Regions from separate parts of the Pseudoalteromonas thalassia genome, predicted to be linked through region 2. Evidence: predicted binding sites of a transcription regulator. Region 2 holds the regulator's gene; each other region holds the start of a gene.
The links. Region 2 encodes LexA, which represses DNA repair genes until DNA is damaged. Its sites were predicted from a motif close to TACTGTATNNNNATACAGTA; they were not measured.

Region 1 (5,462 bases), on a different contig from region 2:
GAGGCAAAACGTTTATTGAGGTTGTTTATTGCAATCATGTTTACTTCCTTTAATAGTGGAAAAATAATATCACACTCATGTCCCTATTTATTTACATGATTTGTAACAAATATCAAATGGGTAAAACTTGCGTTTAGATTATGAACAGGCAACACTTTATAACGAAAAATTAACAAGGAATAATTACAATGAAACCGAGTTTTCAACTAGCAGCCGTGGCATGTGCACTCAGCCTTGCACTTGCAGGATGTTCACAATCAACCCAATCAACAAGCAGCACCGAAAGCGTGCAACAAAGCCAAACTGTTAAACAGTATGATGCTGAAACCTTTTTTGATACAACCTCAATTATGGGCAGCAGCTTTTCACCAAAAGGCGACAAAATACTCGTTAGCAGTGATGAAAGCGGCATTTATAGCCTGTATGAAGTAGATATAAAAACCGCCAAAAAAACCCGCTTAACAGACTTTGAAGACAGTACTTATGCAGTGGCTTATTTCCCTAAAGATGAGCGCGTACTATTTACTAAAGACTCAGGTGGTAACGAGCGGTATCACATCTATGTTCGCGAAACAGACGGCACAGTTAAAGACCTCACCCCAGGTGAAGAAACCCGTGCAGGATTTGCAGGCTTCACAGAAGACGGTAAACACTTTTTTATAACCAGCAATCAGCGTGATGCTAAGTTTATGGACCTATATCGTGTTGATGCTAACAGCTATGAAGTAACGCCGGTTTATCAAAATACCATGGGGCTGGATGTCGGTGCTATAAGCCCTGACGGCCGCTTTATTGCTTTATCGAAAAACAATTCGAACAAAGACAGCGATGTGTTCATTCTCGATACGCGTAAAAAAACCCTTAAACCAGAGCTTATCACCCGTCATGACGACGACGCTAAGTATGGCCCAGAAACCTTCTCAAGAGACAGTAAATCATTGTATTACTCAACCGATGCTAAAGGTGAGTTTGCACAAGTGTGGCGTTATGACTTAACTACCGGCGAGCACAGCCCTGCCCTCAAAGATGAGTGGGATGTCAGCTTTATATACTTCTCTAAATCTGGCCGTTATCAAGTAAGTGGTGTTAATGCCGACGCCAGCACTAAGGTGTCGATAATCGATACCACCACAGGTAAAGGTATTACTATGCCATCGTTGCCTGCAGGTAACTTACGTGGTGTTAATTTTTCAGCTGATGAAAAAACTATGGCGTTTTATTTAAATTCAGACACCTCGCCAAGCAATTTATTTGTGTGGCAAGTCGGTGAGCCGAAAGCTAAACAATTAACTAACACATTAAGTGATGCAATTAATCAAAGTGACTTAGTTGAGAGCACAATTGTGCGCTTTAAGAGCTTCGATGGCTTAGAAATCCCGGGGGTTTTATATAAACCTAAGCAAGCCAACAGCAACAATAAAGTACCTGCTTTAGTTTGGGTGCATGGCGGCCCTGGTGGACAAAGCCGTACTGGATATAGTGCGATGCAGCAACATCTAGTCAATCATGGTTATGCCATTTTTGCGGTTAATAACCGAGGCAGCTCAGGCTATGGTAAAACCTTCTTCCATTTAGATGATAAAAAACATGGCACTGATGATTTACAAGATATTGTTTACGGTAAAAAACACCTGCAAAGCCTAGATTGGGTCGATGCCGATAAAATTGGTATCATGGGGGGCAGCTACGGTGGCTTTATGACCGCCGCAGCACTTGCCTTTGAACCTGAAGAATTCAAAGTAGGCATTAATATCTTTGGTGTAACAAACTGGGTTAGAACCTTAAACTCGATTCCACCATGGTGGGAAAGCTTTAAAAAGGCACTGTACGATGAAATGGGCGATCCCGCGACAGACAGTGAGCGTCACCGTGCAATTTCGCCACTATTTCATGCTAAAAACATCACTAAGCCATTAATGGTGATCCAAGGTGCTAATGACCCACGCGTTTTACAGGTTGAAAGCGATGAGCTCGTTGCCGCTGTAAAGGCAAATGGTGTGCCTGTCGAATATGTATTATTCGATGATGAAGGCCATGGTTTTACTAAAAAGGAAAACCGCATTAAAGCCTCAAACGCATATCTTGAGTTTTTAAATACCTACTTAGACAAATAGCAAAATTGCAAAGATAAAGAGCCGGTTTTTAAACCGGCTTTTTTATGCAAAACACCTGTATAGAAGCAAAATATAGCAGCTCATACAGTACTGTATAGAATACTGTATAATTTTAATGATAAATTTTTCACCTTTTTAACCTTCCAAAACAAAAAAGTAACCCATTGTTTAATAAGAACTAAATAAATTTAATTAACATAAAACTGAATAATTGGTTAAAAAATAGCAAAAAAGTACTTGCGCAAAAACACTGTATAAACTACTGTATACACATACTGTATAAACAACCAGTGAGTGAAAGTTATGTTACAGCCAATTACCTTAAGAACAGTTAAAAGCTACCAACAAGATAACGACAAAGCGTCTGTTAATTTAATTCAAATTGAAGACGAAATATCAGCAACCTTTGAGCTATTAAAAGTATTGCATCATTACAATAGCCAAAATGCATGGACACTATTAATTGCCCCTGATCATGTTCCTAGCAAAGCATTATTAGATTCGTGTTCGATTGATACCAGCAAACTACTTGTGATCAGACAAAAGCATTTAGTTAACCTTGAGTACGTACTTAGCTCTGCATTACATAATGGTAATTTTGCCGCAGTGATCACATGGACAGATATCGTAAACAATCATCAACTTGATTCGATGAATCTAAATCTTGAGCAAGCATCTGCTAAGTTTTATTGTTTTACAACAAGCGCTCAATTAAACAATTTAGTACCGCAGCCACAATAGGCTTGTTAAAATAACAATTTATAGTTTTAGGTAAGTTGTTATGACATCACTCACCCACCCCCTTTGTCCTTGTGGCAGCGAATCGACTTACGAGCTTTGCTGCCAACCTTTTCATACAGGTGCAAGCCAAGCTGATACGCCAGAGCAACTTATGCGTTCTCGTTTTAGTGCATACGCGCTGAAAGATGCAAAATATGTATTTAGCACCTATGCACAAAGCCAACAAACCGCAAACCCGGTTCGCGAAATTAAAGATTTTGCTAATAGCTGCCGTTTTACCAAACTCAGTGTTTTAGATACAGAATATAATGATCAAGAAGGTTTTGTAGAATTTAAAGCAAATTACTTTTACCAAAACTTGTATTGTGAGTTACACGAAAAGTCGCGTTTTATTAAAGAAGATGGCCTATGGCGTTACCTAGATGGTGATATAACGCCAGTTGCAGATATTAAAATTGGCCGTAATGACGAGTGTCCTTGTGGTAGTGGTAAAAAATATAAAAAGTGTCACGCTCTTTAATTGCTCTTATACCAATCCGCTTAATTAAGTATTATTGCGGGTTAGTATTAGTCTGGTAAATCCAGTCTAGGGCTTGGGTAATCGTTGTTGGGAATGCGGTTGCATGGCGTGCCTGAGGAATAACAAATAAATTTGTTGTAACAAGCGCGCCACTTTGTTTATTAATTTTAGCTGCTAATTGCCTTGCGCCCGACACCATTTTTTCACCTTCGCTTTCTTCAAGTTCACCCACTGCGATGTAAACTTTTGTTGTGTTGGCAGCTGGTTTTACAGCCATAGCTAATATTGAGTTTTCTTTAAACCATACTGAAGGACTGCCGATAATGTAACTTGAAAAAAGCGAAGGCTCGGTAAATAAGGTAAAGGAAGCAAATAAACCACCCAGCGAGTTACCGACTAATGTACTTTTTTGGTTTGTTCTGTAGTGAGCCTTAATATATGGCAATACAGATTGTTTTAGAAAGTTTAGATACTGGCTTGCTCCGCCAGTTTTACGTTGCCAATTTTTATCTTCAAATGGCGTATAGTCATAAATACGGCTATTAAGCCCCGGCACACCTTTTTGATACCCTACTGCGACGATAATCACCTCTTCCATCGCCCCCGAATTCATCATAAAGCGACTAGCACCAGAGGCAATTGGCAAACTGTAGTTTGCATCCAACAGGTAAACAACGGGGTAGCGCTTCTGGTTTTGTTTTTGGTAGCTGCGTGGCAGTTTAATTGTAATGGGGTATTCGTTTTCGATATGTTTATCTTTAACTAAAACAGTATTAGTGCGCGGCAAAGTAAATGGCTCAGCATCGCTTACTGAGCTCACGCCGAAAACACTGATCACAAAAACGAGCAATAAATAAGGCATAGTTAATCCTTTAGCCACTTCTTAATTGGTAACAGCCACTCATCTTTTGGCTTATAAAATGCACCATGGGAGAGCCCCGTATTGATGCTTAGTTCTTCGAACTTAGTTACTGAACTTCTATCAATTAAAAACTGGCAAGAGCCAACCTGATCTGAGCGTTCAAAGATAGAGTAAACCTTGCCGTAAGCTTTAACTGATGAGTTCTTTTTTATTAGGCCAGCACAACCTGCCAATATAACTAAGTTAATATGTGTGCGTTTAAGCTCATTGGCTGCCAGTATCGACAATGCCCCGCCCCGTGAAAAACCAACCAAACTAATATTCGACTCATCAACACCGGCGCTGATCAATGCTTCAACATCTGCAGCAAGTTTTTTCGCAAATGCAAATGGCTCAGTACCTTTTGGCCTGTGATAGGCAATTAAATGATAACTATCATCTGCAAGTGCTTCTTTTACCGCAATAAAGTCATAAACACCAAAGGTTTTGTGAACAGGCTTAGGGTTTTTACCTTCGACGATAAAACCATGGGAATAAAAAACATAGTGCTCATGCGGATCAATCTCTGTTGGAAACTGGCTATAAATAGTGCCAGCGAGAGCAGGAATAACCCAACAAGCACAGGTTAAAAGTAGTGTACGTAACACTGGTATCCCTTTGAAAAATAAAATCGTACTGATTACACGATAATAACAGTTTTAAAAATAATATCTTAGTTGTAAGTCAGGTCGCTTTGCCTAAGTGAGAAGTGAGTTAACCCTAATCAAAAACCTAAAGAGATCTCCAAAAAACAACTTGAGGTATATTCATAGCTTTTTGATATAAATTAAGTAAAAAAAACAATGACAGCGATGTCAATTGACAGTGAAAAAGCGTATTGTAAAAAAACAGTTAAAGTAACCACGAATTTTAGACGTCTAGACGTTGAAAAAACAAATTCTTAAGCGTACTATGTTCGTAATCTGAGTTTGGCTCACATTTTTCATGAGATTTTTTAAAGATGATTGATATAAAGCACCTAAAAACCATAGCGACCCTTAAAGAGACAGGCTCTTTGGTCAATACCGCCCGCGAGTTGTTTTTAACTCAATCGGCTTTATCACATCAAATTAAAGATCTCGAGAATAAGCTAGATTGCCAACTGTTCGAACGTAAGACGCAGCCTGTGCGTTTTACACCGCAAGGCATGTTACTGCTGGAGCTTGCTAATGAGGTTTTACCGAGG
Region 2 (5,462 bases):
ATCGCGCCACCAATTAAAAACATAGTGAGCGAAAATATCAGGTATAAACTGCCAATATCTTTATGATTGGTGGTGTAAAGCCAACGTTTGAAACCTTTTGCAGGATGATGGTCATGATGCGCATGCTCAGTGGCTTGTTCATTAATAACGTTGCTCATTCTTTCGCCTCCGTTGCTGCATCGATAGCTGCTTGAATTTGACTTGGTTGAATCACATCGCCTGTGTCGTTACCCCATGCATTTCGCTTATATGTGATAACCGCAGCAAGTTGCTTAATTGAAAGCTGTTTATCAAATGCTTGCATCGCTGTACCCGGCTTACCATGTAATACGATGTCGATGTGGTCTTTTACATCTCCAAGCACAATTGGACTCCCCTTAAGAGCAGGAAACACTCCCGGCAAGCCCATTCCTGTAGGCTGATGACAAGCCGCACAACTTGCCATATAAACTTGCTCCCCAAGAACCATTAATTCTTCTTTCGGTAATGTTTGATCTAATAAAGCCGCATCAGCTGCTGCAGCATTGGCCTTTTCTTGCTTAGCTTCTGCTAGCCAGTTAGCAAATTCGTCTTCAGGCAACGCTTGCACAACAACAGGCATGAAACCATGATCTTTACCACACAACTCAGCACACTGACCCCGGTAGATGCCTGGCTCATTTATGCGTGTCCATGCCTCATTGATAAAGCCCGGGTTCGCATCTTTTTTAACCGCAAAGTCAGGCACCCACCATGAGTGAATAACATCATCTGAGGTCATTAGAAAACGAACTTTTTTATTGATAGGAAGTACTAAAGGCTTATCAACCTCAAGTAAGTAATGTTCTGTTTTGTCAGCTTGGTTATCTATTTGATCTTTTGGAGTAGATAGAATTGAGTAATAAGCAATTTCCTCGCCCATGTACTCGTAATGCCATTTCCACTGTGAGCCCGTTACTTTAATTGTAATATCGGCTTTAGAAGCATCTTCCATCGCTATCAGTGTTTTTGTAGCTGGAATTGCCATGGCGATTAAGATCACAAATGGTATGGCAGTCCAAAGAATTTCAACCTTGGTACTTTCGTGGAATTGTGCAGGCTTGGCTCCTTTCGACTTTCGATGGTGGATCAAAGCCCAAAACATCACCGCAAAAACGATGATGCCTATCACACAACAGATAATAAATATCGTCATGTGTAATTCATAAACACTATTACTTATATCAGTCACCCCTTTACGCATATTAAATTGGCTATTTGCCAATGCTAACTGCACAGGTGCGAGTAATATAAGCCACAAGGCATAACGCAGTTTACCCATGTGACGGCTCCTTTTAATGCTATTGCAAGACGCAAAGCGAAAAGGCGATACAACAAGGTGCCCATTCGTTTTTTTTATTGTTCAGAGCGACTACGTATCATTTTGACCCAGCGATGATACCAACCCTATGTTTAACACCTAGCACATTTGAGTGTATTTTTATTAATCAGGTGTTAATACACTGTATTAACCAATTAGTTAAAAAATGAGCAATAAGCAAGTTTTAGTAGTAATAAATGTTTATTTTGGTGCAAAAATAACAACTATAATCAGCGCGTTATTTTAAAATGAGAGGCAAAGTGAGAGTAAAAAAAGAGTGAAAAACTGCGCCATGTAAGGCTTTATACAAAGAGTAAGGGTTTACAAATCAATGCTAAATAATAAAAAACAAGCAACGCACCAAATTACAGCAATTTGGTGCACTATTTTAGAAACAGTTACATCCAGTCGGCATTGCGAATAACACCCACCGCTAACCCTTCAATATTGAAAGATTCATGCTCAAGATCAACTTCAATTGGCGAAAACTCTTCGTTTTCAGCATGTAAAAATACTTTACGCCCAGCTTTTTCAAGACGCTTAACAGTTACATCTTCATCAACACGAGCAACAACAACCTGACCATTTTCAGCAACTTGCGTTCTATGTACTGCGAGTAAATCACCATCCATGATGCCAATGTCTTTCATACTCATACCATTTACACGCAGTAAAAAGTCAGCCGCAGGTTTAAATAGTGAAGGATCAACCTGACAATGACTTTCAACATGTTCTTGCGCCAAAATGGGCTCACCCGCTGCAACTCGTCCAATTAAAGGTAAACCTAATTGCTCAGGTTCGTCTTCTTCAATTAATTGAATACCACGACTCGCCCCAGGCTTCATTTTGATCATGCCTTTTTTTGCCAGTGCTTTTAGATGCTCTTCGGCAGCATTGGCACTTTTAAAACCCAATGTTTGAGCTATTTCAGCACGCGTAGGTGGCATGCCTGTATCTTTAATAAAGACTTTAATTAGTTCTAAAATTTGCGATTGGCGTTTTGTTAATGGGCGCATACAACTGGTTTTCCATACAGTACATTTAACTGTGAGTATATACAGTTATCTGAAAATCGCAAATTTAAATTAACGCCATCATATTGCTACAAAACTAACATTGAACCAGGTATAAAGATGCCATAAGGTATTATTTTTAATTTGCACGCAAGGAAATACAATGAGTATTTGGCATCAACCAATCACACTAGAGCTTTGTAAAAGTTTAGAGCAAGGGATCACCGGGCAAGGTACTTTAATGAAAACCATGGGCATTGAGGTGAATGAAATTGGTGATGATTATTTAGTGGCGACTATGCCTGCCATTCCTGAGCATCATAACCCTATGGGCATGGTACATGGCGGAGCGAACGTTGTGTTAGCCGAGACAGTGGCAAGCTATGCGGCTAACTTTGTGGTTGATTTCAATAAATTTTATGCTGTTGGCCAAGAAATTAATGCCAACCATATGAAAGCATCTCGTAAGGGTGTATTAACGGCTACAGCAAAGCCTCTTCATTTAGGTAAGCGCACTTCAGTGTGGGATATTAAAATTACCAATGCCGCAGGAGAGCTTTGCTGCGTATCAAGAATGACCGCAGCTGTTGTAGAGCGCTAAGCTCAGGCTATTTTTCGACTGGATAAATCGTAATTTCAACCCCTGCGCCAATCGCTGAAATACGCAACAAAGTATCAGCATGCAGGGCTTGATTAAAACATTTTGGTGAAACGCCTGATTCAAAGCCAATATCAAATGTACGTTTAGAGCACGATAACCACTGCTTAAGAGCATTTCGTGAACACGATTCAATTAATTCACACAACTGATTAATCGCTTTGTCTGGTGTACTGATATCAGCAGCAGCCTCAATACGCGCTAGTTGACGGTATTCATCTTGGTCGTAATGTAAAACCATGGCATTTTTCTTTAAATCAGCAACAAGTGCACTAATATCGTGCTTTGATTCAAGCTCCAGATCCACATTTAAAAATTGAATTTCCGACATACTCTCGTTTTTACCCTCTATTGATATCGACTGAAACTTTAACTCAGTTTTGTATATATACCAAATCTAGAATACAGTTAATGCGACATTATGCCGCATTGGCAATACAGTTAAACAGCCTAAAATAGCTCCCATACAACAATAATAACGGAGTAATGATGAATAAACGCATGTTCAAATATGCTCGCAAAGGGCATAAATGGCTTGGCTATCTGCTAGCCATTCAACTACTTCTATGGCTATCGGGAGGCTTAGTAATGAGTTCACTCCCCCTCGAAAAAGTCCATGGTAAACATTTAGCAAAACGCAGTTTAGATAATCCATTTATGATGGCTGATTACACAGCATCAGTTGATCGGATAACCGCCCAATTTCAACAAATAAAAGCGATTAACTATAGTCACTTTTTAAATGCACCAACCATTGAAGTTACTACTGAGCAAAGCACTGTCAGCTTTAATGGTCATACTGGAGCTCCCATGGCAAAACCCAGTGAGGCTGAAATTATCGCGAACGCCAAAGCACACTTACTGATTGATGCCAATGTTTTGCAAGTACAGCAATTAAAACAAGGCCCCCGCGAAGCTGCACATAAACAAAACATATGGCAAGTTCGTTTCGATGATTGGCTTGCGACAACCATATATTTAGACAGCCAAAACGGTAAAGTCATCACTGTGCGCAGCACCCTGTGGCGTATTTTCGACTTTTTCTGGATGCTGCATATTATGGATTACGACGAGCGAGAAAACTTTAATAACCCACTGCTTATCAGCTTCTCAGCCACCAGCGTGCTGTTTTGTATTACCGGAATTATTTTGTTACTGCAAAACGTTCGTATAAAGCGTAAAAAACCAGCTACACGTGTTGGTCTATCAAAATAGGGTTGCCATCTGGGTCGGTGATAATAAAGCTCGCTTCACCGGCCTTTTGTATTGCTAAACCTTGCTGCTGAAAATGCAGAGCTAATTGCTCAAAAGTAGCAAACTCAGCCAACGTTTTAGCATTTTGATCCCAACCGGGGTTAAAGGTCAGCATGGTTTTATCAAACATTCCTTGAAACAAACCAATTAAATGTTCACCGTTTTTCATAATTAGCCAATGCTGCTCTATTTCGCCGGCAAACTCTTTAAAACCCAGCTTTTCATAAAACAGCTTAGAGGCATGGATATCTTTTACATTTAAACTCACAGAAAAAGCACCTAGTAACATAGTAGTAATTCCTTTAATGAAAACGGCCTAACAACTATAGCTGAGTTGAAAAACTTTTCCTTTTAGAATAGTCACTCTAAAATGAGCTTTCCTGTAGTTCACTGATGTGATGGATATGCGTTTATTTCTCTACTTTACCCTTTGTTTAATAATCAATTTCTCTGTAAATGCAGAGCAATTTTCAAGCTTTTCTAGTGCCAAAAAGCACTTAATAAAAACCCTACCAGACAATAGTAAAAGCCTTTACTGTGGATGTGACATAAAACGCCAAGGTAAGAAACTCGTACCAGATCCTAATGGATGTGGCTATATACCTCGAAATGCAATGACACGTTCAGGCAAAGAAAATGTTCGCGCAAAACGAATTGAGTGGGAGCACATAGTACCTGCGTGGGAATTTGGCCATCAGTTACAATGTTGGCAGAACGGCGGACGCAAAAATTGCCGAAAAGTCAGCGAAAAGTTCCGAAAAATGGAAGCTGATATCAATAATCTGGCACCTGCAATAGGTGAAATCAACGCTGATCGCTCTAATTTTCGCTATGGAATAGTCACATCCCATAGTCCTAAATACGGTGCTTGTCCTATTAAAATAGATTTTAAGCAACGGGTGTTTGAGCCTCCTATTTATGCACGAAAACGTATTGCTGATGCCTATTTCTACATGCAGCAAACCTACGGATTAAAAATTTCAAATAAACAACGACAGCTATTCGAGGCATGGCAACGACTTGAAGTGGCTCAAGTAAATGACCGTAAAGCACTCTAGTTTAGAGCAATAATGTTCATAAAAAAGGGGCGGCTATCTATTGCTATGGGCTATAGTTATTGATACGTTTTAAGCAAATATTTACAGGAAAGTAATTCATATGTTTAATTGTAATAAACTTGCTCTAGCGGTGTTTCTGG
Region 3 (5,462 bases), on a different contig from region 2:
AGGCAGACTTTGGCTTATTGCCTATTGAAAATACCAGCTCTGGCAGTATTAATGAGGTGTTTGATTTATTACAACATGCGCAAGTATCCATTGTCGGTGAAGTGACACACAGTGTTGAACATTGCCTATTAGCGATGCCTGGCACGGAGCTTTCTCACATCAACAAAGTGTTTGCTCACCCTCAGCCTTTTGCTCAATGCAGCCGCTTTATCCAAGGTTTGGGAGATATTCAGCATGAAACCTGCGACTCAACCTATCACGCCTTAAAATCAGCTGTTGAAACACCTAACAGTGCCGCAATTGGTTCAGCACAAGCCGGTAAAAATGTTGGCCTAGAGGTTGTTAAGTCAGGTCTTGCTAACCAAAGTGAAAATCATAGCCGCTTTATCGTTGTAGCACGTAAGCCGTTACAAGTTTCAAAGCAAATTCCGACCAAAACCAGTTTAATTATGGCTACAAAACAACAAGCCGGTTCTTTGGCAGATGCACTGATGATTTTCAAACACCATCAGATCAATCTCGTAAAGCTTGAATCTCGCCCTGTACCTGGTAACCCATGGGAAGAAGTGTTTTATGTAGACCTTGAAGCGAACCTTGATGACTTACATGTTAAACAAGCGCTCGAAGAGCTAAAAGAACACACCCAGTACACCCGTGTATTAGGCTGTTATCAAAGTGAATCATTACAAGCAGTAAGCGTTTAATCCACCTTATTCTATTAGTTAAATAAAGGAGCCAACAGGCTCCTTTTTGTTTAATTTTATCGCAGAGACTTGCACCCCCTTCCCAGTGTAAGCATAATCTTGAAAACATTTTTAAACTGGAACATACATGAATTGGTTAGCAGAATTAGCAACTAAAAGAACACCTTGGCTATTATTAGCCGTGATATCCTTAGCATTTGAAATCACCGCATTGTTTTTTCAATACAATATGGGTCTTGAGCCATGCATCATGTGTATTTATCAACGTACAGCAGTATTAGGCTTACTTGCTGCAGGTGTTATAGGTGCGATTAACCCGCAGGCGATGGTATGCAGAGTATTAGCATTTGTCAGTTGGGGTATATCAGCAATTTGGGGTTATTTTATCGCCAAAGAACACATTGCAATGCAAAACAACACTGATCCTTTTGCATTTAGCTGTGCTTTTGAACCAAACTTTCCGAGCTTTATGCCTCTTCATGAGTGGATCCCAAGTTTCTTTGCTGCTACTGGTGATTGCGGCAATATAGATTGGCAGTTTGCATCGCTGAGTATGCCAGCTTGGATGGAAGTGATCTTCGCTGCGTTCTCTGTCGTATTTTTAGTGGTTATAATTAGCCGCCTTGTATGCAAAAAGTCACTGTAATGATATATTTTTTTACCAGTCAAATACCTGAATTAAAGGCCTTTAAAGTGAGGCAGCGCCAGCAAATCATTGCCCTTGCACTTAGCCATTTGAGCCCTATGCACAAAATCACTTTATCTGTCTGTAAACTTGCTTTTTTGGCATCACTATTTTTAGGGCTCGCGTATTTTGAAGGATGGATGCTTCTGCCCTGGTTACTGTTAGCGGGGGTAAGCTATCCGCTTTTAACCACACCACTCGAAAATATATTTGCATTGCCACATCTGCAAACCGCTATTAAAGAATACAAACAGGGCTGTTAGGCCCTGTTTGATAGAGTGGCTTTCTAAAGCGTAATTTGTCCCTTTAATTTTTGGTAGAGTTTCTCACCAATCCCCTTAACCTCTTTTAGCTGTTCGACAGTTTTAAAGTTACCTTGGCTCTTACGATATTCAATAATTGCTTTGGCCTTTGCTTCACCAATACCTGGTAATTGAGTAAGCTGCTCTAACGTGGCTTTATTCAAACTTACTTTTTGTAGCTTAACATCTGCAACATCAACAGGTTTCGCTGCAAGTGCAGCTGTGGCGGGCAAAAGCGCAAGGCTTGAAGCTAACAATAGACTTGATAATAATTTCATATTTTCCTCCATGATGTCCTTACTTGGACAACTAATTTCCTTTGTTACCAAACACTCGCTCCATCGCTTGTGTTCTTAAAATTATAGGCCTAGCAGTTTTCCGATGCTTGGATAGATTTTAGGTAACAATTTAAATTAAGCTAATTTCGCTTTCTTTGTCAAATGATAGAAAGAAAAATGTAAGTTGCTACTTGCAAATAATGCCACAACACATTACTGTATATAAAAACAGTAATCAAGATGGCGATTTTACGCTACAAATGCCACGCTTAAATGCAGGAGAGATCATGGCTGTTGTTGTTAAATATGTTGTAGAAAGAAACGGAGTCGAGCGCATGACGTTTACTACTAAAAAAGAAGCTGATGCGTATGACAAAATGCTCGACATTGCTGAGTCATTGGAACTAATGCTTGAAAAAGTTGATGTACCATTAAGCGAGCAACAAATTGAGTCACTGGCGCTTGAAATGGCAAAAGAAAAAGACCAATTTATGGCTGTACTCAAAGGTGCAAAAGAAGCACCTGCGAAGCCTAAAAAAGCAAAGTCAGACGATAACGTTGCAGATATAAAAGAGAAAGCTGCAAGCTAACCATTCGCTATAAAATTAAAAAAGGGCAACATCTGTTGCCCTTTTTTGTGTTTAATCAAAAATTACAGTGATGATTCAACTTCATCAAATAAGTCTGTAATTTCCTTTTTCGGCTCGGCTGTCATAAGGCTTACAACAACAATCGCTATCGTTGATAAAATAAAGCCAGGGACAATCTCATAGATGATTGCACTTAGAGCTTGGCCGTCAATAGTGATTGGCGCGTAAATCCAAAACAACACTGTTGCTGCACCAACAACCATGCCACTGATTGCTCCTTGTAAATTCATGCGCTTCCAGTACAAACTAATTAGCACAAGCGGACCAAATGCAGCACCAAAACCAGCCCATGCATTACTTACTAAATCAAGGATTGAGCTGTCACGGTCATACGCAAGATAAATAGCAAATAAAGCAACCAAAATAACACTGATACGACCCACTAACACTAGCTCTTTTTGTGAAGCGCTACGATTTAAATAAATCTTATAGAAATCTTCTGTTAGTGAACTTGAACATACTAATAGTTGCGACGAGATAGTACTCATGATCGCCGCTAAAATAGCAGCCAATAAGAAACCCGCAATAAGTGGATGGAAAATAAGCTCAGATAACACCAAGAAAATCGTTTCTTTATCATCGATTGGCATTTGATTTTCGAGCATGTACGCTGCGCCAAATAAGCCTGTAAATACGGCACCAATAGCTGAAAGCGTCATCCACGACATCCCTACACGACGCATCGTTGGCATATCTTTAACAGAGCGAACTGACATGAAACGAACAATAATATGTGGCTGACCAAAATAGCCTAAGCCCCATGCCATTGCAGAAATAATGGCAATTGTTGAACCACCAGCGAACCAGTCCATCATGTTAAGTGCATGTATTTCTGTTTCTTTAGGAGAACTTAATAATAAGTCATAGCGTGCATTTGCAAGCGTATCCATAAATGGTTGATCAAGCATAGTGTAGGTTGCAATAGGCACCGCTAACAGCGAGATAAACATGATACAGCCTTGCACGAAGTCAGTTAAGCTCACTGCTAAAAAGCCACCAAATAAGGTGTAAAGCACAACAACACCCGTAGTAATGTACAAGCCCATTTCATAACTCATATTAAATGAGTTTTCGAACAGCTTGCCGCCCGCTACAACTCCTGATGAGGTATATAGAGTAAAGAATACAATGATAACGACTGCAGAAATAACACGTAAGATATTTTTATTATCTTCAAAACGGTTTGCAAAGTAATCAGGGATAGTTATCGAATCATTGGCTTTTTCGGTGTAAACACGTAACCGAGGTGCCACTAAAAAGTAGTTAGCCCATGCACCAAGCACTAAACCGATTGCAATCCAAACCTTGCTTAGGCCAAATAAGTACATTGCACCTGGTAAGCCCATTAATAACCAACCACTCATGTCTGATGCACCCGCTGAAAGCGCCGCAACACTTGGAGATAAGTTACGTCCACCTAGCATATAACCTGACACATCATCTGTTGATTGCTTATAGGCATATAGCCCTATACCCAACATTACGATGAAGTATAATGCTAACGAAATTATCATTCCTGTTTCCAAATTAGCCTCCAAAAATTAGTTAATGTTGGCTTTTAATCCGAATAATGACTCGCAAGTTATTTAATTATAAGACATTATTGGGGTAAAAACCGATATCACTCATGACTATACCACGCTTCGCCACTATAACTCCAATAGTGCCGATAACCAACTAAGTTTACATTTACAACGATACGCTAACAAAATTGTGATATTTAATCATAACTTATAGAATTTCATTACGATTTATCCTAGTCTTAACGTTAAGATAAAATCATAATTTATCCCCATATCTTGTCATTTTATTAATGCTATTTTAGATACAATGGCATATATTGCGAGGGGATAATGAAATAACTGATGTGGACAAGCTTGGACTATGTATTTTTACGCTGCGCGCCAACCGATTTTAGATAAGGAAAAGAAACTAGTCGGCTACGAACTCCTCTTTAGGGATGGAGTAGATAATGTGTTTCCAGATATTGATGGCGATGAAGCAACGTCACGGCTCATTGAAGGCAGCCAATTTAACTTTGGTTTGGAAGACTTAACAGACAACAAACCTGCTTATATAAACTTTACGTTAGAAACATTACAAAAGGGTTACCCGTTATTATTAGGTAAAGACAATGTTGTAGTTGAAATTCTTGAAACTATTCAACCTGGTAAGCGATTACTGGCTCTCGTCAAAGATTTGAAAGAAAGAGGCTATACGCTAGCACTTGATGATTATATTCACCAACCAGTTTGGCGTCATTTTTACCCGTATATTGATCTTATAAAAATCGATTTTCTAACCTGTACACCTGAATCTCTGCAGACGGTGATTGAAGCTATAAAGCCTCACCCACACATTAAGTTGTTGGCAGAAAAAGTTGAGACCCATGAGAAGTACCAACTGGCCCTCGATATGGGTTTTAGCTACTTTCAAGGCTTCTTCTTTTCAAAACCTGAGATGGTGCAAAGCAAAACTTTACCACCGTCTGAGATGGCATTAGCTGAGCTTTTGTATGAAACATCGAGTATGGACTTAAATCTTAAAAAAATCACCGATGTATTTGAAAGAGATGTTAACTTATCTTACAAGTTACTGCGTTATTCAAACTCTGCAGCATTTAAACGTCGTGCTGAAATCAGCACCATCAAACAGGCACTTATCGTTTTAGGTAGCGAAGAAATTAAACGTTTCTTATCGCTGTTATTCGCCGCACAAGTGGCTGCAGATAAGCCTGCTGAACTCATCCGCTTATCACTCACGCGAGCTCGCTTTGCTGAGCTGTTAGCTATCAGTCATGGGCAATTACGCGATACTGGAATGGCATTTTTGACCGGTATGAT
Region 4 (5,462 bases), on a different contig from region 2:
TATTGGTACACCTAAAATTTTATTTGCCGATGAACCTTCAGCCAACCTTGATAGTAAAAACGGTAAGCTCATTGAGTCGTTATTATTTGAACTTAATCAAGAACACGGTACGACACTTATTTTAGTAACTCATGATGAGCAGCTTGCGCAAAAATGCCAGCAAATATTACATATTGAAGCAGGGCAATTAGTAACAGTAAAAGAAAGCGAAGGAGTGCAAGCGAATGTGGGCTAAATTAGCACTAAAACTGTTTTCACGTGAGTTTAAGCGCGGTGAGTTAACAGTGATCAGTGCAGCCATAGCTTTAGCTGTACTGACTGTTTTAACTTTATCTATGGTTACTGACCGTATCGGTCAAAGTATTGAGCAAAAAAGCAGTGCCTTTATTGCTGCAGATCGTGTCTTAGCAAGTAACCATGCTTTACCTGCTGAGTTTTTAGATAAAGCCGCCCAAGATAACATTCGCACCGCAAAAATAACCTATTTCGATACCATGCTATTTGCTGGTGACGAAATGCAGTTGGGTTCGGTTAAAGCGGTATCAAACACTTATCCATTAAAAGGCGAGCTAAAGATAAAATCTAGCTTAACTGCTGAGCCTCAGGTAACTGAAGACATTCCAACTCGCGGTGAAGTTTGGCTCAGTGAGTCGGTGTTCTATGCGCTTAATATTAAAGTTGGCGATAAAGTAGAGTTAGGAGCCGCCACTTTTGTTGCCAGTCATGTTGTAGCTGAAGAGCCAGATGCACCGTTTAATGTGTTTTCTAGTAGCCAACGTATTTTAATTAACGAAGACGATATTGCAAAAACTCAGGTTATTCAGCCGGGTAGTCGAGTGTTTTACCGCCAGCTCTATGCTGGGGACGAAAGCGATATCGAAAATTTTTATAGCTGGTTAAAACCTCAAATGAAAGAAAACCAGCGTTGGTATGGCGTTAAAGACCGCCAATCGCCTATTTCTAATAGCTTAAACCGCGCCGAAAGCTACTTATTATTGGCAGGCTTACTTGGCATCATACTAGCTGCTGTGGCTATCGCGGTATCGGCAAAGCGCTATTGTGAACGCCAATACGACCCTGTTGCCATGATGAAAACACTCGGCGGTAGCCGCGCTATGATCCGTAAAATATATCTACTTCATTTGAGCCTTGTTTGTTCAATGTCGGTGATCGTTGGTTTGCTGATTGGTTATGGATTGCAAGCCATTGCAACAGATTATCTAGCACAAAGCATGGGCTCAGTACTTCCTAGTGCATCGGCTAAACCGTGGATTATTGCAATTAGCACAGGTTTAATTTGTGCAATTATGTTCTCGATTAAACCATTACTCGATTTATTTGATATTCCGCCGCTGCGCGTACTGCGTCGTAACTTAGGCGATCGTTTATTGGTCAGTAAAATACACCTTGCTATGTCTGCACTTACCGTATTTTTACTGATGTGGTTATTTAGTAATAATATTAAAATAAGCGCTATTTTGTTTCTCTCTACAGCGTTTTTAATTGCTGTGTTGTTTGGTTTATCAAAGGTTATATTTGGTGGCGGTCGAAAGCTCGGTTTAAGCCCTGGTAATAGCTGGTCTTTGGCAATTGCGTCTATCCAAAAACGCGCCAATGTGAATGCTGTGCAATTGATTAGTTTTGCTTTGGCTATCAAACTGTTGCTGTTTTTAATTGTACTTAAAAATGACATGATCTCTGACTGGCAATCGCAATTACCGGTTGATGCGCCCAATTCATTTTTAGTGAATATAACAGAGCAAGAACTAGAGCCAATTACGAGCTTTTTAGCAGAGCGAGATATGCCAACCTCTGACTTTTACCCGGTTGTCCGTGGCCGCGTAAACGCCGTTAATGGCGAGTTGGTAGCTCGTGAAGTCTCACAAGAAGACAATGAAAAGAAAGATGAAGAAGCCCGTTCAGGTATTGGTCGTGAGCTAAACCTAACTTGGCGTGAAGATTTACCAAGTCAAAATGAGCTTATTGATGGCAGATGGTTCACAAAAGATTCTGTCGCTGAAGCTTCAGTTGAAGAGTCTATGCTTGAACGCCTTGATGTTAAATTAGGTGACACATTAACCTTTTTGATTGGTGCACAATCGTTTGATGCCAAAATCACCAGTGTGCGCAAGGTTAATTGGACAACATTAAAGCCGAACTTCTTTATTATTCTAAGTCCTGATGTATTGGCGAGTTTCCCTGCTACTTATATTTCATCGGTAAATGTAAAAGCAGATAAAAAGCGCGAGTTTAATGAGCTAATGCGCCAGTACCCAACGGTTAATGTGATTGATGTTGAAAGCTTTATAAAGCAAATCCGCTCAACCATAGAGCAAGTATCGTTAGCGATAGGGTTTGTGTTGGCAATTGTTGTTGCTTGTGGTGCTTTAGTGCTTATTTCACAAGTACAAGCAAGTTTAGGCGAGCGTATGCAAGAGATAGTTATTTTGCGAACCTTAGGTGCGAAAGGGCGCTTAATTAAAAATGCCACCTTATATGAGTTTTTACTATTAGGGGTCACAGCAGGCTTAGTCGCTGCCATTGTTAGTGATGTTGCATTATTAATAGTACAAAGGCAGATGTTTGAATTAGCAGGCAAACTGCATCCGCATATTTGGTTAATTGGCCCTGCGGTAGGGGGCTTATTTGTGGCATGTTTGGGTTATTTAATGATAGCCAGAACAATGCGCAAAAATACTCAAGGCTTATTGCGCTCGTTGGCATAAGATAAAGCTGTGTGAAAAATGCTCGCAATTGCGGGCATTTTTTATGAATTGCAATTGGTTACTGGTAATTTATACAGTGCTCTGGCATTATTAACTGCAGATAATAATGATAATAGACGGGTCAGTTAGTTGGCGATTATTTTAGGAATTGATCCTGGTTCACGATTAACAGGGTATGGTGTGATTGCCTATCAAGGTGCAAAGTTTACCTATTTAGGAAGTGGTTGCATTAAATTAGCCGATCACGATTTTCCGGTGCGCTTAAAAATGATTTACCAAGGTATTAGCCAGTTGGTAGAACAATTCTCTCCAGATAGCTTTGCTATCGAAAAAGTGTTTATGGCACATAATCCAGACTCGGCACTTAAACTAGGCCAAGCCCGAGGTGCAGCAATTGTTGGTGCTTCAATGGCTGAGCTGCCAGTTTATGAGTATTCGGCACGACAAATTAAGCAAGCAGTTGTAGGTAATGGTGGTGCCGATAAGTCGCAAGTACAGCATATGGTTAAAAATATATTAAAATTACCGGGCACTCCGCAAGCCGATGCTGCTGATGCCTTGGCTATTGCTATTTGTCATGCTCACTCAGAACAAAATTTAATAAAACTTGCGGGGAGCGCTAGCAAAACCGTAAGAGGACGATTAAGGAAGTAATATGATTGGTCGATTAAATGGCTTACTAGTTGAAAAACAGCCACCAGAAATTCTTATTGAAGTAAGTGGTGTAGGCTACGAAGTACAAATGCCAATGACCTGTTTTTATGATTTACCGGCAGTGGGTGAGCAAGCGATTATTTATACCCACTTTGTAGTACGTGAAGATGCCCAGCTATTATTTGGTTTTAACAATAAAACCGAACGCGCTTTATTTAGAGAGCTATTAAAAGCCAATGGTGTTGGCCCTAAACTTGGCCTTGCCATTTTATCGGGAATGTCGGCGCAGCAATTTGTAACGTGTGTAAATAATGAAGATGCAACCACTTTGGTTAAACTACCGGGAGTTGGTAAAAAAACCGCTGAGCGTTTAGTGCTTGAAATGAAAGACAGACTTAAAAGTTGGGGTAATGACTTATTTACGCCATTTAGCGATAATGCGGTTATTGAGCCAGCAAGTAATAATACACTTGTGGCAAATAACGCTGCCGATGATGCTGTTTCAGCGCTTGAAGCGTTAGGTTACAAATTACCGCAAGCACAAAAAGCGGTTAAAGCAGTTAATAAACCAGATATGACGACCGAGGTTCTAATTAAAGAAGCTCTAAAATCAATGTTGTGAGTAAACCATGATTGAAGCAGATCGCTTAATTGATGCATCTGAGCAAAGTAACGAAGACAGTGTTGACCGTGCTATACGGCCAAAGCTTCTTAATGATTACACAGGCCAGCCGCATGTTAAGCAACAAATGGAAATTTTTATTGAGGCCGCACGGCACCGTGGTGAAGCACTCGATCACTTATTAATATTCGGTCCTCCGGGTCTTGGTAAAACGACTCTTGCTAACATTGTTGCTAACGAGCTTAACGTAAATATTAAAACGACGTCTGGTCCTGTACTCGAAAAGGCAGGGGACCTTGCTGCACTTTTAACAAACCTTGAAGAAGGTGATGTACTTTTTATTGATGAAATACATCGGCTAAGTCCACAAGTTGAAGAGATTTTATATCCGGCGATGGAAGATTATCAGCTAGATATTATGATTGGTGAAGGCCCTGCAGCGCGCTCAATAAAACTCGATTTACCGCCATTTACATTAATTGGCGCAACAACACGGGCAGGATCACTTACCTCACCGCTAAGAGACCGTTTTGGTATTGTACAGCGCTTAGAGTTTTATTCTGTTGAAGACTTATCAAAAATTGTTGCACGTTCTGCTAGCTTTTTAAATTTAACCATGTGTGATGAAGGCGCGGCAGAAATAGCCAAGCGCTCGCGTGGTACACCTCGAATTGCAAATCGTTTGTTGCGCCGTGTGCGTGATTACACCCAAGTACGCTCAGATGGTAAAGTAAATGCTTCGGTGGCTGAGCAAGCACTCGATATGATTGATGTTGATAAAAGTGGCTTTGATTATATGGACCGTAAATACTTGCTTGCTATTATCGAAAAATTTATGGGCGGCCCCGTTGGTCTTGATAACCTCGCTGCCGCCATCGGCGAAGAAAAAGAAACCATAGAAGATGTAATAGAGCCTTTTTTAATACAGCAAGGTTTTATTCAACGCACTCCACGCGGACGACTTGTCTCGGATATTGCCTACCTTCACTTTGGTTTAACACCCGATAAATAATCAAACCTAAAGCTTAGTAACAAGTTTTTTATTTATAAGTTTCGAGCAGCTCAAAAGGGCTGCTTTTTTAATTTAGGTAACTTGGTTTTATTTATTAGCAAGATAGGTTTTACCGCTTACCGCTTACCGCTTACCGCTTACCGCTTACCGCTTAGTATCATTTTAACATCTGTAATTCACATGCTGTTAAGTTAGCTGTAGGTATTCTCGTTCACGTTTGCTCAGGCAAAAAAAAGCCCGCATAAGGATGCGGGCAAACAACAAGTTGAAGGAAGTAATCTTGGAAACTATGGTCAATTTGAACGAGGTTTTATCCTGTGCAAATTAACCTGGAGCAATACGAAACATCATAATGCAAAAAACTGAGCTTAATGAAAGACTCTTTCATGAGGTTGCTAGCTCGGTATAGGTAAATAATACGCAATGAAGGATTTTTCTTCAAACTAGA

Region 1: the regulator LexA is predicted to act here: its motif matches at 2,375-2,394, upstream of AAEU31_RS11260 (SulA-like leucine-rich domain-containing protein).
Region 3: the regulator LexA is predicted to act here: its motif matches at 2,184-2,203, upstream of AAEU31_RS01140 (YebG family protein).
Region 4: the regulator LexA is predicted to act here: its motif matches at 2,786-2,805, upstream of ruvC (crossover junction endodeoxyribonuclease RuvC).

Annotation. Positions count from the first base shown of each region.
Region 1 is NZ_JBMMUE010000008.1:109,506-114,967, forward strand. Features, by position in the region: gene AAEU31_RS11250 (ATP-binding cassette domain-containing protein) at 1-38, opposite strand, end outside; gene AAEU31_RS11255 (S9 family peptidase) at 189-2,114, shown strand; gene AAEU31_RS11260 (SulA-like leucine-rich domain-containing protein) at 2,418-2,855, shown strand; gene AAEU31_RS11265 (YchJ family protein) at 2,896-3,375, shown strand; gene AAEU31_RS11270 (alpha/beta hydrolase) at 3,407-4,237, opposite strand; gene AAEU31_RS11275 (dienelactone hydrolase family protein) at 4,240-4,884, opposite strand; gene AAEU31_RS11280 (LysR substrate-binding domain-containing protein) at 5,238-5,462, shown strand, end outside.
Region 2 is NZ_JBMMUE010000014.1:31,249-36,710, reverse strand. Features, by position in the region: gene ctaD (cytochrome c oxidase subunit I) at 1-158, opposite strand, end outside; gene coxB (cytochrome c oxidase subunit II) at 155-1,300, opposite strand; gene lexA (transcriptional repressor LexA) at 1,738-2,355, opposite strand; gene AAEU31_RS15670 (PaaI family thioesterase) at 2,516-2,953, shown strand; gene AAEU31_RS15665 (hypothetical protein) at 2,961-3,341, opposite strand; gene AAEU31_RS15660 (hypothetical protein) at 3,500-4,225, shown strand; gene AAEU31_RS15655 (VOC family protein) at 4,200-4,553, opposite strand; gene AAEU31_RS15650 (endonuclease) at 4,669-5,322, shown strand; gene AAEU31_RS15645 (S41 family peptidase) at 5,423-5,462, shown strand, end outside.
Region 3 is NZ_JBMMUE010000001.1:228,356-233,817, reverse strand. Features, by position in the region: gene AAEU31_RS01160 (chorismate mutase) at 1-704, shown strand, start outside; gene dsbB (disulfide bond formation protein DsbB) at 832-1,350, shown strand; gene AAEU31_RS01150 (DUF6170 family protein) at 1,350-1,652, shown strand; gene AAEU31_RS01145 (ComEA family DNA-binding protein) at 1,676-1,969, opposite strand; gene AAEU31_RS01140 (YebG family protein) at 2,257-2,559, shown strand; gene putP (sodium/proline symporter PutP) at 2,622-4,133, opposite strand; gene AAEU31_RS01130 (EAL and HDOD domain-containing protein) at 4,504-5,462, shown strand, end outside.
Region 4 is NZ_JBMMUE010000006.1:220,250-225,711, reverse strand. Features, by position in the region: gene AAEU31_RS09855 (ABC transporter ATP-binding protein) at 1-235, shown strand, start outside; gene AAEU31_RS09850 (ABC transporter permease) at 225-2,726, shown strand; gene ruvC (crossover junction endodeoxyribonuclease RuvC) at 2,856-3,380, shown strand; gene ruvA (Holliday junction branch migration protein RuvA) at 3,382-4,002, shown strand; gene ruvB (Holliday junction branch migration DNA helicase RuvB) at 4,010-5,014, shown strand.